Linked DNA regions of Candidatus Thiodictyon syntrophicum. The main gene of each other region encodes a partner of the protein of the gene in region 2 in a complex. Links are inferred from orthologs where the notes say so. Each region holds a gene or a part of one and is shown on either strand. Other genes may lie near its edges.

Region 1 (5,615 bases), 1.7 Mb from region 2 along the record:
GATGCGCTCAGTGGCGGCGGCGCGGGCGCAGTCGCGGCCCAGTCGGCGTGCCGAGCGCGAGGTCGCTGGTCCGCTGGTCCGCTGGTCCGCACAGCGGACCCTACGGGGCGTCGCCGCAAGGCCCCCGGTGCGGACCGGTTGCTGCCAGTCGGTACGTTGAGCGAGGCCCACCGGTAGGCGACGCCGCGGGGGGCTCTCAGGGTCCTTGACCCGGTGCGGCTTCCCGGTTCCAATGCGCGTCCATGATTATCGCCGCCGCACTCGTCGTCACCGCCTACCTGTTGGGCTCCATCTCCAGCGCCATCATCGTCTGCCGACTGATGGGGCTGCCGGACCCGCGCACCCAGGGTTCCAACAACCCGGGGGCGACCAATGTCCTGCGCATCGGCGGGAAGAAGGCGGCGGCGATCACCCTGTTCGGGGACAGCTTGAAGGGGCTGATCCCGATGCTGGTCGCGCACTTGCTGGGGGTCGGCCCCGCGGTGCTGGCGATGACCGGGCTCGCGGCCTTCATCGGGCACCTGTTCCCGGTCTTCTTCGGCTTTCGGGGCGGCAAGGGGGTGGCCACCGCCCTGGGCGTGCAGTTCGGGCTCGGGGCCGCGGTCTTCGGGTTCTGGGTGCCGGTCGGCCTGCCGGTCGCCCTGATCTGGCTCTTCGTGGCGAAAGTCCTGAAGTTCTCCTCGCTCGCCGCCCTGATCTCCATGCCCCTGGCGCCGCTCATCGTCTGGCTCATGGGCCTGCCGCCGGTGCTGATCGGGATGCAGTTGGTGATGACGGGCCTGCTGATCTGGCGGCACCGCAGCAATATCGAGAAGCTGCTCACCGGGCGCGAGGGGCGCCTGACGGGGCAGCCGGGCCCATCGGATCAGGACTGAACCTTCATCCGCGGTGCGGCGGGCGCCCTGGGATGCCTGCCGGGCCGCCGTAACCGAGGTCACGGTATGACGATTGCCTCCCGCGTTCGTGCCCTGTCTCTGTTCATCTGGCTGGCCTCGCTCATCGTTTCGGTCGCTGCCCTGGCGTTGCGCACTGGCGGTCGAGGCGTTAGCCGGACCAGCGCCGCGCGACTGCGCGGTCGACCGGCTGAAGCCTCGACCTCCGGTTTCCCGGCGGCCGGAGCGACCATCAAGGCGGTCTGGCTCTTGGGGGTGCTGCTCTGGGGCGGGGCGGCCCTGGCCGATACCCAGGTCGCGCCGCCGGCCTGTGAGATTGCCGCCGGTTCCCTGCCGCTGGACGGCGGGGTCGTCCACTACAGCCGTGCCGGTCAGGGGCCGACGGTTGTGCTGCTGCACGGGCTCTTCGCCCAGAGGCAGCAGTGGCACGCGCTGCTGTGCGCCCTGGCGGCGGCCGGTTTCGACGCGCTGGCACCCGACCTGCCGGGCTTTGGTGAGAGTACCGACTTCCCCGTTACCGACTACGACCTGGAGCACCAGGTGGACCTGCTGCACCGGTTCATCGGCGGCCTGGGGCTGCGCGAATTCGCCCTGGCCGCCAACTCCATGGGCGGGACCATTGCGGCACTCTATGTGCAGCGTCACCCGCGGGGCGTGCGCCGCCTGGCCTTCGTCGGCCCGCCGCTGGGGGTGGTGGACTGGGCGCCCGGGGTCCGGCAGGCGATCCAGGACGGGATCAATCCCTTCATTCCCATCGATGACAACCAGTTGGACCTGGAACTGCGCCTGCTGTTCGCCACGCCGCCGCCGGTTCCCGCGCCGGTCCGCGAGGCCCTGATCAAGGACTATGTGGCGCGCAACCGGCACTACCAGCAGGTCTGGGACAGCGTGAACCTGTACGACCGGGTGTTGGACCGTCCGCTGAAGGTGTCGGTCCCGGTGCTGATCCTGTGGGGCGAGTCCGATGGGATCTACCCCGTGGCGGGCGCCAAGACACTGCACCGGCGCCTGCCCGGCAGCACCCGGATCACCCTGCCGGGCGCCGGACACCTGCCCATGATGGAGCGCCCGGCGGAGACGGCGGCAGTGTTGATCCCCTTCCTGCGGGGGCGGCGGTAGGGTCCGCTGCGCGGACCGACGCGACCTCGCCGCGGGTAGGGTGGTCGAAACGCCGCGCCGACCTGCTCGGTGTCTACGCCTCCCCCAGCCCCGGCAACGACTCCATCGCCCAGCGTGCCCGGGGCGCGAAGCTCAGGGGTTCGTGCTGGCCGGCGCGCAGCCGCTGCCAGCCGGCGTAGGCGATCATGGCCCCGTTGTCGGTACACAGGGCCGGGCGCGGGTAGTAGGTCTCACCCCCGACGGCCGCGATGGCGCTGTCCATCTCCCGGCGCAGGCGCCGGTTGGCGCTGACCCCGCCGGCCAGGATCAGGCGGCGGTGCCCGCTCGCCTTCAGTGCCCGGCGGCACTTGATCACCAGGGTGTCGACCACCGCATCCTCGAAGGCGCGGGCGATGTCGGCGCGGGTCTGGGCGGGGTCGGCAGCGCCCGGGATCTCGTTGTGCAGGGTATTGAGCGCAAAGGTCTTGAGCCCGCTGAAGCTGAAGTCCAGTCCCGGGCGGTCGGTCATGGGGCGGGGGAAGCGGAAGCGCCGCGGGTCGCCCTGTTCGGCCAGGCGCGCCAGTTCCGGGCCGCCGGGGTAGGGCAGCCCCAGGATCTTGGCGGTCTTGTCGAAGGCCTCGCCGGCCGCGTCGTCCAGGGATTCGCCAAGGATGCGGTACTGGCCGACCCCGGCCACGTCCACCAGTTGGGTGTGACCGCCGGAGACCAGGAGCGCGACGAAGGGAAAGGCCGGGGCCGGGTCCTCCAGGAGCGGCGCCAGCAGGTGGCCCTCCATGTGGTGCACCCCGATCGCCGGCACCCCCCAGGCCCAGGCCAGGCTGCGCCCCAGGGCCGCGCCCACCAGCAGGGCGCCGATCAGCCCCGGACCCGCGGTGTAGGCCACCCCGTCGATCGCGCCCGCGGCCAGTCCGGCGCTCTCCAGTACCTCCCGGATCAGCGGCAGGGTCTTGCGCACATGGTCGCGCGAGGCCAGTTCCGGCACCACGCCGCCGTACTGGGCATGGATCGCGATCTGGCTGTAGAGCGCGTGGGCCAGAAGCCCGCCGACCGAGTCGTAGATGGCCACGCCGGTCTCGTCGCAGGAGGTCTCGATGCCGAGGACGCGCATGGTTTGCTGCTCCGGATTGCCGAGAACCGTAGGGTCCCCGGATGGTATCGATGTTATGCCGGCCGGGGGCCTGGGACAACCCAGAATCCACAGATGAACACAGATGAACACAGATTAACCAAGAGTTTCTACGAATAGTCATGCGCTTATCGCTATTGTCACAATCACCGGCACGGTGAGTCCCCGGCCAAGCGTAAGCAAATGAATAGTCTGTGTGGATCTGTGTTCATCTGTGGATAACTGCTCTTTCCAGGGACGAGGGCGCCCGCGGCGGTCCCGCATGGAGCAGTCCTGGCGTGCGGGCCCGCGGCCGATCGTCGGCTGATGCCGGACATTGTTATACTAATTGATAATCAGACTGTCGATTTGTATAATAGCCGGATGATCTATCGCCAGATCGAACCCACGCTGCGCCGCCTGGCGGCCGGCTTCCCGATCCTCGCCCTGACCGGCCCGCGCCAGTCGGGCAAGACCACGCTCGCCCGCGCGCTCTTCGCCGACCGGCCCTATGTCAGTCTGGAGGACCCGGCCGAGCGCGCCTTTGCGCAGGAGGACCCCCGGGGTTTCCTGGCGCGGTTTGCCGCGGGCGCGGTCTTCGACGAGGCCCAGCGCTGGCCGGACCTCTTTTCCTGGCTCCAGGGCATGGTCGACGAGGTGCGGGTCCCGGGCCGCTTCGTGCTCACCGGCTCCCAGCAATTCGGGCTGCTCGCGCACATCACGCAGTCGCTCGCCGGGCGCGTGGGCGTTGCCCACCTGCTGGCCCTCTCCGTCACCGAACTGTCCGCGCCCCCCCTGCCGCCCCTGGAACTCGACCGGGTGCTGCTCGCCGGCGGCTACCCCGCGATTCACGCCCACGCCATCCCGCCCGGCGACTGGCTCGCCGCCTATGTCGAGACCTACCTGGAGCGCGATGTGCGGCAGCTCGTGAACATCGTGGATCTCAACACCTTTCAGCGGTTTCTCAAGCTCTGTGCCGGGCGTACCGGACAACTGCTCAACCTCAGTGCGCTGGCGGGGGAGGCGGGGATCTCCGCGGGCACTGCCCGAGCCTGGCTCGGCGTCCTGGAGGCGAGCTATCTGGTCCACCTGCTGCCGCCCTATCACCGCAATTTCGGCAAGCGCCTGGTCAAGACACCCAAGTTGTATTTTCTGGACGCGGGGCTTGCCGCCTGGCTGCTCGGCATCCGCGACCCCACGACCCTGGCCCTGCACCCGCTGCGCGGCGCCCTGTTCGAGACGCTGATCGTGTCCGAGGTGCTCAAACACAGGCGCAACGCCGGGGCCCCGCCGGACCTGTACTTCTGGCGCGACAACAACGGCCTGGAGGCCGACCTGCTGATCGAGGAGGGGGCCGCCCTGCAGCCCGTCGAGATCAAGTCCGGCCGCACCGTCACCCCCGATTACATCCGCGCCGCCCAGAAGGCCGGGCGTATCCTGGGCGACGCCGGCCGCCTGCCCTGGCTCGTCCACGGCGGCGAGGACACCTATGAACGCAGCGGCGTGCGCGTCGTCGGCTGGCGGTCCCTGGGCGCCGCCCTCGCGGGGTCCTGAGGCACGCCTGTGTTCATCTGTGGATCGCACCCGGCAGCTTCTCTCCCTTTGCAATCACCCGTCACCTTCGGCTAAAATCCTAAGGCTAAATTTCATCCCAACACATCCTCTGGAGACACAAGGACCCCATGCCCAGCGTCCGCGTCAAAGAAAACGAGCCATTCGAAGTCGCCATGCGGCGGTTCAAGCGCTCCTGCGAAAAGGCAGGTGTGCTCGCCGAGGTCCGTCGTCGTGAGTTCTACGAGAAGCCCACCTCCGAGCGCAAGCGCAAGAAGGCGGCCGCCGTGAAGCGTCACCACAAGAAGTTGCAGCGCGAGTCGCGCCGCTGGGAACGTCCTTACTGAGCGCGCCCGATCGGCCTCGCCGGTCCCCCGCGCACAGCGCCCCCTGGGCTACCCCAGGGGAGTCGTTCCACCAGCGTCATCCCTTGCGCCGGCGTAACTGCCGGTCATGCGCCCGTGGCTCGCCGCCGGGGCTGGTGACCTGGAATTTTCTCTCCAACCGCAGAGCTTCGCTACCATGCTCAAGGCGCAAATCCAGGCCGACATGAAGACCGCCATGAAGGCGGGCGAGAAGACCCGCCTCGGGGTCATCCGACTCATCCTGGCGGCGGTGAAGCAACGCGAGGTGGACGAGCGGATCGAACTGGACGACACCCAGGTGTTGGCCGTGCTCGATAAGATGATGAAGCAGCGGCGCGACTCTATCGAGCAGTTCGGTGCGGCCGGTCGTCAGGACTTGGTCGATGTCGAGCGCTTCGAGGTCGAGGTCATCCAGGGTTACCTGCCGCAGGCACTGGACGAGGCCGAGTTGGCCGCGCTGGTCGAGGCGGCAGTCACGCAGAGCGGCGCCGCGGCGATGAGCGATATGGGCAAGGTCATGGCGCTCTTGAAGCCCCAGGTCCAGGGCCGCGCGGACATGGGGGCCGTCAGTGCCCAGGTGAA
Region 2 (5,827 bases):
ATGCGCCAATGCTCGATATCGAGGCTGGGCGGCTGGAGATCGACACCACCGGACGGATCGACGTCACCGGCCGCGGGTACCTTGGGGGCAACAAGGGGGGGCTGGGCGAGACCGCGTATACCCTGAACTTCGCTCCCGGCGCCCAGCGGGGTAACGGCGGGAGCTACGGCGGCATCGGTGGCCATTACAGCGGGGCCAGCGGGGCAACCAACCTCGTCTATGGCAGCGCAACCGACCCCGCGGACCTGGGCAGCGGCGGTGGCGCCTGGGGCGGGACGGGCGGCGACGGCGGCGGCCGGGTCTTCATCACCGCCGGAGTCATGGAGAACGACGGGGCGATCCGCGCCGATGGCAGTCTCTCCACCGGCTCGGTCTCAGGCGAAGGGTCCGGCGGCACGGTCAATATCCGTACCGGCGACCTGACCGGCAGCGGGCTGATCACGGCCAGCGGCGGCACCACCGGGGGCGGCAATCACGTCGGCGGCGGCGGCGGGCGCATCGGCATCCGCTACAGCGGCATCTTGAGCCTGCCGGGGGGCAATATCCAGACCCATGGTGGTGACGGTTATTATGGTGACGGCACGGTGGGTACGATCCATCTCGAGGCGGTCGCACCTTGATCTCGCGTCCAGTCGCCGGAGACGCACGAGGCTGTCTCCCCGTCCACAACCGAGCGGTCGTTTTGGGTATTGGTCGATGACTTGGTTGCGCGGGCCGCGGACCTCTCCGGTCAGAGAGGTCTCAGGAAGTACTAAGGTCGGCAACCAGAAGTCAAGCGGCCCATTCTCCACCGATCACCACCGCAGCCCGAGCACCAGATCCATGACGTTGGTCCCGGTCGGCCCCGTGTGGATCAGGTCCCCGGCGGCGGCGAGCAGGCGGCCGCTGTCGGCGCGGCGCAGACAGTCGGCCGCCTCGTATCCATCCAGCGCCGCCCGCGCGAGGGTCCCGCCGTCCACCAGGGCCCCGGCGTCGGCATCGGCCCCCGCGCCGTCGCTGCCATCGGTACCGGCGGCGAGCAGGAGGCAGTCCGGGCGGCCCGCAAGCTCGCGGGCGGCGGCCAGGGCCAGGTGCTGATTGCGTCCGCCCCGTCCCGGCCGCGCGGGCAGGCGGACCGTGGTCTCGCCGCCCCAGACCTGGAGTCCGGGGGGGCCGTCGCGGACCTGGCGGGCCAACTCTCGCCCCCGCTCGGCGGCGTCCCCGGCGAGGAACTCCGGGTGGACGCGGACGGGAAGTCCGGCCGTGCGGGCCGCATCGGCCGCGGCGGCCTTGGCCAGGGCCAGCGTCGCGACCAGTTCGATGGGTGGGCCCGGGCGCGTCGGCGCCGCGCGCCCCAGGAGCCCGCGGTCCACCCAGGCCCGCACCCAGGGCGGCAGCTCGAGCGCCGCGACCGCCGCCTCCAGGCCGGACGCCGGGACCAGGAGCCCGGAGCCGATCACCGCGGGATCATCCCCGGGCACGTCGGAGATCGCCAGCACCCGCAGGGGCCGCTGCGGCAGGGCCGCCAGGAGTCCGCCGCCCTTGATGCGGGAGACCGCCGTGCGCACCCGGTTCATGGGGCCGATCGGCAAGCCGCAGCCCAAGAGCCAGTCATTGAGCCGCGCCAACTGCGCGAGATCCAGCCCGGCAACCGGGACCTCCACCAGACTGGAGGCCCCCCCGGAGATCAGGAACAGCAGCGTCGCACCGGGCGGGGTGCGGGCCAGCGCGGCGAGCAGTGCCGCCCCGGCCTGGATGCTGGCGGCCGTGGGCAGCGGGTGACCGCCGGTCAAGACCTCGATACCGCGGGCGGCGAAGGGCCGGGGGTCCGGCGGCGGGGCCTTGTCGATGACCAGTCCACCGAGCAGTTGCGACCCCAGGCAATCCAGGGCGCCCAGGGTCATGGCGGCGGCGGCCTTACCGATGGCGATCAGCCAACAGGGCGCCGCCGGCGCAGCGGCCCCCAGGGCGCGCCGCACCGCCGCCCGTCCGTCCACCGCCTGGAGGGCCGCGGCGAAGACCGACTCCAACCGGCAGCGCGCCTGCCGAGTGCCCTCGGGGTCTGGCTGCGGGACCGATGGGACGGGGCCGAACGGGTTGGTCGGGATCATCCTCTGGTTCCTTAAATATCGGTCGAGTTTCTGTTAAATCTGGAGAAAACGGAAGCAAGGGCAGTCCGCCACGGGCTGACACGAGGCACGGGGGCACCGGAACAGGGGTTGTCGATTGACGATCAGCAATGCAGGAGACGCCCGATGCTGCTTTAATATAAAGAATTGGATCTTTGTCGCCAAGAACCCAGGCCGATCAACCCGCAGCCAGTCTGAAGTGAGCAAGCCACCCATGAAACTCTGCCCCAAGTGTAATCACTCCCCCCTGCCCTTCCTCATGGTGTTCGTGGTCGCGTCCGTCAGTGCCTTCGTGACCTGGCTCACCGTCGGACTCTCGATCACGCAGACTACGCCCCGGGCAGCGGCCAGCGCCCTGGCCTTCGTGGTCGTGGGGTGGGCCCTGCTGCACTATGTGCTCAGCTGTCTGCGGCGGCATTGTCGGCATGACGAGCGCTCGGCGGCGCGGCGCGCGGTCCTCGATTCGCCTGGTCAGCCGGGCAACGACCGACCGGGATCACGCCTCGGTGCCGTTGGCGCCGCCGCGGAGATCTGACAGCCGCCGCGGACTCAAACCGCCACGCCGCCACTGCCGGCCGCCGCCCCCGCGTGTGTCACCCGGTCACGCAGATAGACCGGGCGGGCCAGTTCCGCCGGGACCAGTTGCCCGGCCCGCGCCTGCGCCGCGGCGAGCAGGGCGATGTCCCGGGCCTCACAGACCGCGTCGCTCGAGACCTGCGCGAGCCCCGCGCCCAGGCGCCGTGTGAGTAGTTCGCAATAGCGCCCCCACCCGGGCCCGACCCCGCACCAGCCCTCCCCCGCGGGTACCGGGACCGCCCCCGGCGCAGACACCGATTCAGCGCCGCAGGCCGCCGCCAGACCATCGGCCCCGACCTCGTAGGCGCCCCAGTAGACCTCCCCCATGCGCGCGTCCAGGGCCGCCAGCAGGCGCCGCCGTCCGCTGCGCCGGAACTCGCCCTGCGCCAGGGCGGCCAGAGTGGAGACCGGGACCGTCGGCCGCCCCGCGCCGAAGGCCGCCCCCTGGGCCACCGCCACCGCGATCCGTACGCCGGTGAAGGACCCGGGTCCGCGCCCGAAGGCGATCGCATCCAGGGCCTTAAGGCCGATCCCGGCACTGTCGAGCAGCGACTGCATCATGGGCAGGATCAAGTCCCCGTGCCGACGCGCGGCCAGTTCCAGACAGTGCCGGCTGGCACCATCCAGATAGAGGGCGGCCGAGCAGGCCTCCCCGGAGGTGTCGAGGGCCAGCAGTTTCATTCGACCACCCCCGCGTAGAACTGGAAATTCAACGTCTCCTCGGGGAACTGGATGAAGTTGCCCTGGAGGTAGTCCACCCCGCTGGACCAGAGGCGCCCGATCGTCTCCGGGTCCTCGATCCCCGCCGCGATGACGCGGGCGTGCCGCCGGTGCAGGGCCTCGACCAAGGACTTGAACTCTGCGCCCCGCGCCCGGCCGATCAGGTCCCGCGCCAGCTTGGCCGTGCCGATCGGGCGGCGGGCGATCAGGCCGAGCAGGTCCTCGCGGTCGGTGACACCGGCCAGACAGACCTCGATCCCCAGTCGACCCAGTTCCGGAAACAGGACCCGCGCCTGGTCCTCGGCGGCGAGGACATCCTGGGCGTTGAATTCCAGCACCGGACGCTGGCGGATCAAGTCCAGTCGCAGGACCTCGGCCCTCACCCAGTCGATCCAGTCGGGCTCGGCCAGACTGGCGCCCGACTGGAAGATGACCAGCAGGGTCGGGCGGCCGGCGTCGCGCTCCTGGCGCAAGGTCTCCAGCGCCCGCCGCAGGACCCAGCGGTCGACGGCCGGGAGCAGTCCGTGCCGGGCGGCCACCGGCAGGAAGGCCGCGGGCGGCAGGATCTCGCCCTCGGGCGTGCGCAGCCGCAGCAGCACCTCGTAGCGTTCCCGCTGGGACTTGCGCAGCGACAGGATGGGCTGGTACACCAAGTGAAAACCTGACCCGTCCAGGGCGTCCCGCACCAGGCGCAGGGTCAGTTCGTCGGCGGTGTCGACGCCGGGTGGCGCCGGGGGGTCCGGGTCCCGCCGCCGCAGCACGCGATCACCGCCGGCCCGGTAGGCCTCTTCGGCAGCGGCCCAGGCGCGCGAGATCAGGCTGAGGGCATTGTCCGCCGGGGGCTCGAAGGAGCCGATTCCGATGCTCAAGGTGATGCCGGTGAGACCGGACGGCAGGACCAGGGTCGCCGCACCCGCGCGAATGGCCGCGACCAAGTCAGTGATCTGCGGTTCGGATGGGCAGTGCACCCAGGCACAGACGCCGCCGTCGTGCCGACAGACGCCGCGTTGGGCCGCGCCCGCGCACCGGCGGACCAGTTCGATGATCAGTGGATGGACCGCGTCGAGCCCGGCGGCATCCAGTCGCCCGCGTGCCGGGGCGTCATCGACCCGGATGAACAGAACCGCCTGAGCCTGCGCGGGCGCGGCGCGGTCGAGGATGGCGCCGTCCAGGCGCTTGATCAACTGGGTGCGGCTGAGCACCGGGGCACCTGCCCCCACGGTGTCGGGCACCGGGTCAGGGGCGGCGGCGCGCTGGGCGAGACACTCGAAGACCGCCGTTAACAGCCGCTCGCCCACCACCGGGCGCGCCAGATACTCGTCCCCGCCCAGGTGCAGCACTTCCCCCTGATGGTCCGCGCCGAGCGGCGCGGAGAGAAAGATGATCGGCACCTCACCGAGCGACTCGTGGCGGCGAATCGCGGCCGTCAGTGCCCGGACGGCATCCTGGGGCAGATTGAGATCCAGGACGATGAGGTCCGCGGGCGTCTGTTCCAGCACCGCCATCGCCCGCTGCGGGTCCGCCAAGCGCTCCACCAGCAGGCCGGCGGCACTCAAGGCGGCAACGATCTCGGCGCCTTCCGCGGGTGCCGCATCCACCACCAGGACGCGCCGCGCGCGGGCGCTGCGCTGCGCCAGCGCGTCGCTGACCCGGGCCCAGATGCGCGCCGCGTCGAACGGGGCCTGGAAGGTCGCGAACGCCGCCGGACTGGTCGCGCGGCCGGATGCGGCAGATGCCCCGGGCGACGACGGCTGGGCCACCAGACGGATCAACCGCGGAGAGGTCCCCGCGGTCTCCTGCAGCCGCTCCAGAATGGCCGCAAGCGAACGCCCCGGCGGGAGGGCGTCGGTCTGCAGGATCAGGACCCACGGCTTGCGGATAGCCGCCGCATACATCAGGCCAGCCACGGTTTGGACACTCATCAGATCAATCGCGTGCGTAGCCGCGCAGGTCTGCAGCGCCGCGCTCAGGGGCGCGTCGCAACCAAAGAAAAAGACCGTCGTAGCTGAGGGGTGGCTGTCTTCGGGCATCGTGGTCCATCCGTGTTGCCGGCCGCGGCTCGCACCGGAGCGCGGCCCGCCGGGTCAATGACCAGGCATCAGGGTGATCAGGCCCGGTTATGATAAAGTCAGCGTCGGCGCTACGCCAGCAGCGGGCGCCACGACCCTGATGCCGGGCGCTCGGCCCCCGGCCATGGGTTGAAAATCCGGGCGCCGGCGGCGGGTCGGCGCCATAATGTCTCGCCACCAGGACCCCACCGGAGGACTCCCGATGAAATTCGCCGCCAGACGCCACGCCGCACTCGCCGCGCTCCTGATCTTCACGTCCGCCGCGTGCGCCGATGAGGTGACCGACCAACTCGCCGCCGCCCGCGAGGCCTACGACGCCGGCGACCTGCGCAACGCCGTCAATAGCCTCAATTT

The links. Proteins that work in one complex are often made in the same cells at the same time.
Region 1: the proteins of tsaB (region 2) and tsaD are in contact, whole or in part, in a solved structure (PDB 4WQ4), measured with the Escherichia coli proteins. The link is inferred for Candidatus Thiodictyon syntrophicum from one-to-one orthologs.

Annotation. Positions count from the first base shown.
Region 1 is NZ_CP020370.1:4,961,415-4,967,029, reverse strand. The notes cover bases 1,104-3,891. They hold tsaD (tRNA (adenosine(37)-N6)-threonylcarbamoyltransferase complex transferase subunit TsaD), read right to left. Parts: upstream 3,121-3,891; coding sequence 2,086-3,120; downstream 1,104-2,085. Other genes in these bases: THSYN_RS20985 (ATP-binding protein), read left to right, coding at 3,502-3,891; THSYN_RS20995 (alpha/beta fold hydrolase), read left to right, coding at 1,104-2,012. In the rest of the region: glycerol-3-phosphate 1-O-acyltransferase PlsY, read left to right, coding at 243-875; more of THSYN_RS20995, read left to right, coding at 942-1,103; more of THSYN_RS20985, read left to right, coding at 3,892-4,671; rpsU (30S ribosomal protein S21), read left to right, coding at 4,800-5,015; THSYN_RS20975 (GatB/YqeY domain-containing protein), read left to right, coding at 5,191-5,615.
Region 2 is NZ_CP020370.1:3,233,708-3,239,534, reverse strand. Bases 1,512-4,511 are described here. They hold tsaB (tRNA (adenosine(37)-N6)-threonylcarbamoyltransferase complex dimerization subunit type 1 TsaB), read right to left. Parts: upstream 3,366-4,511; coding sequence 2,658-3,365; downstream 1,512-2,657. Other genes in these bases: THSYN_RS13680 (EAL domain-containing protein), read right to left, coding at 3,362-4,511; THSYN_RS13690 (hypothetical protein), read left to right, coding at 2,323-2,643; THSYN_RS13695 (DUF4147 domain-containing protein), read right to left, coding at 1,512-2,090. Outside these bases: THSYN_RS13700 (Ig-like domain-containing protein), read left to right, coding at 1-620; more of THSYN_RS13695, read right to left, coding at 795-1,511; more of THSYN_RS13680, read right to left, coding at 4,512-5,326; THSYN_RS13675 (hypothetical protein), read left to right, coding at 5,676-5,827. UniProt on the Escherichia coli protein: Required for the formation of a threonylcarbamoyl group on adenosine at position 37 (t(6)A37) in tRNAs that read codons beginning with adenine.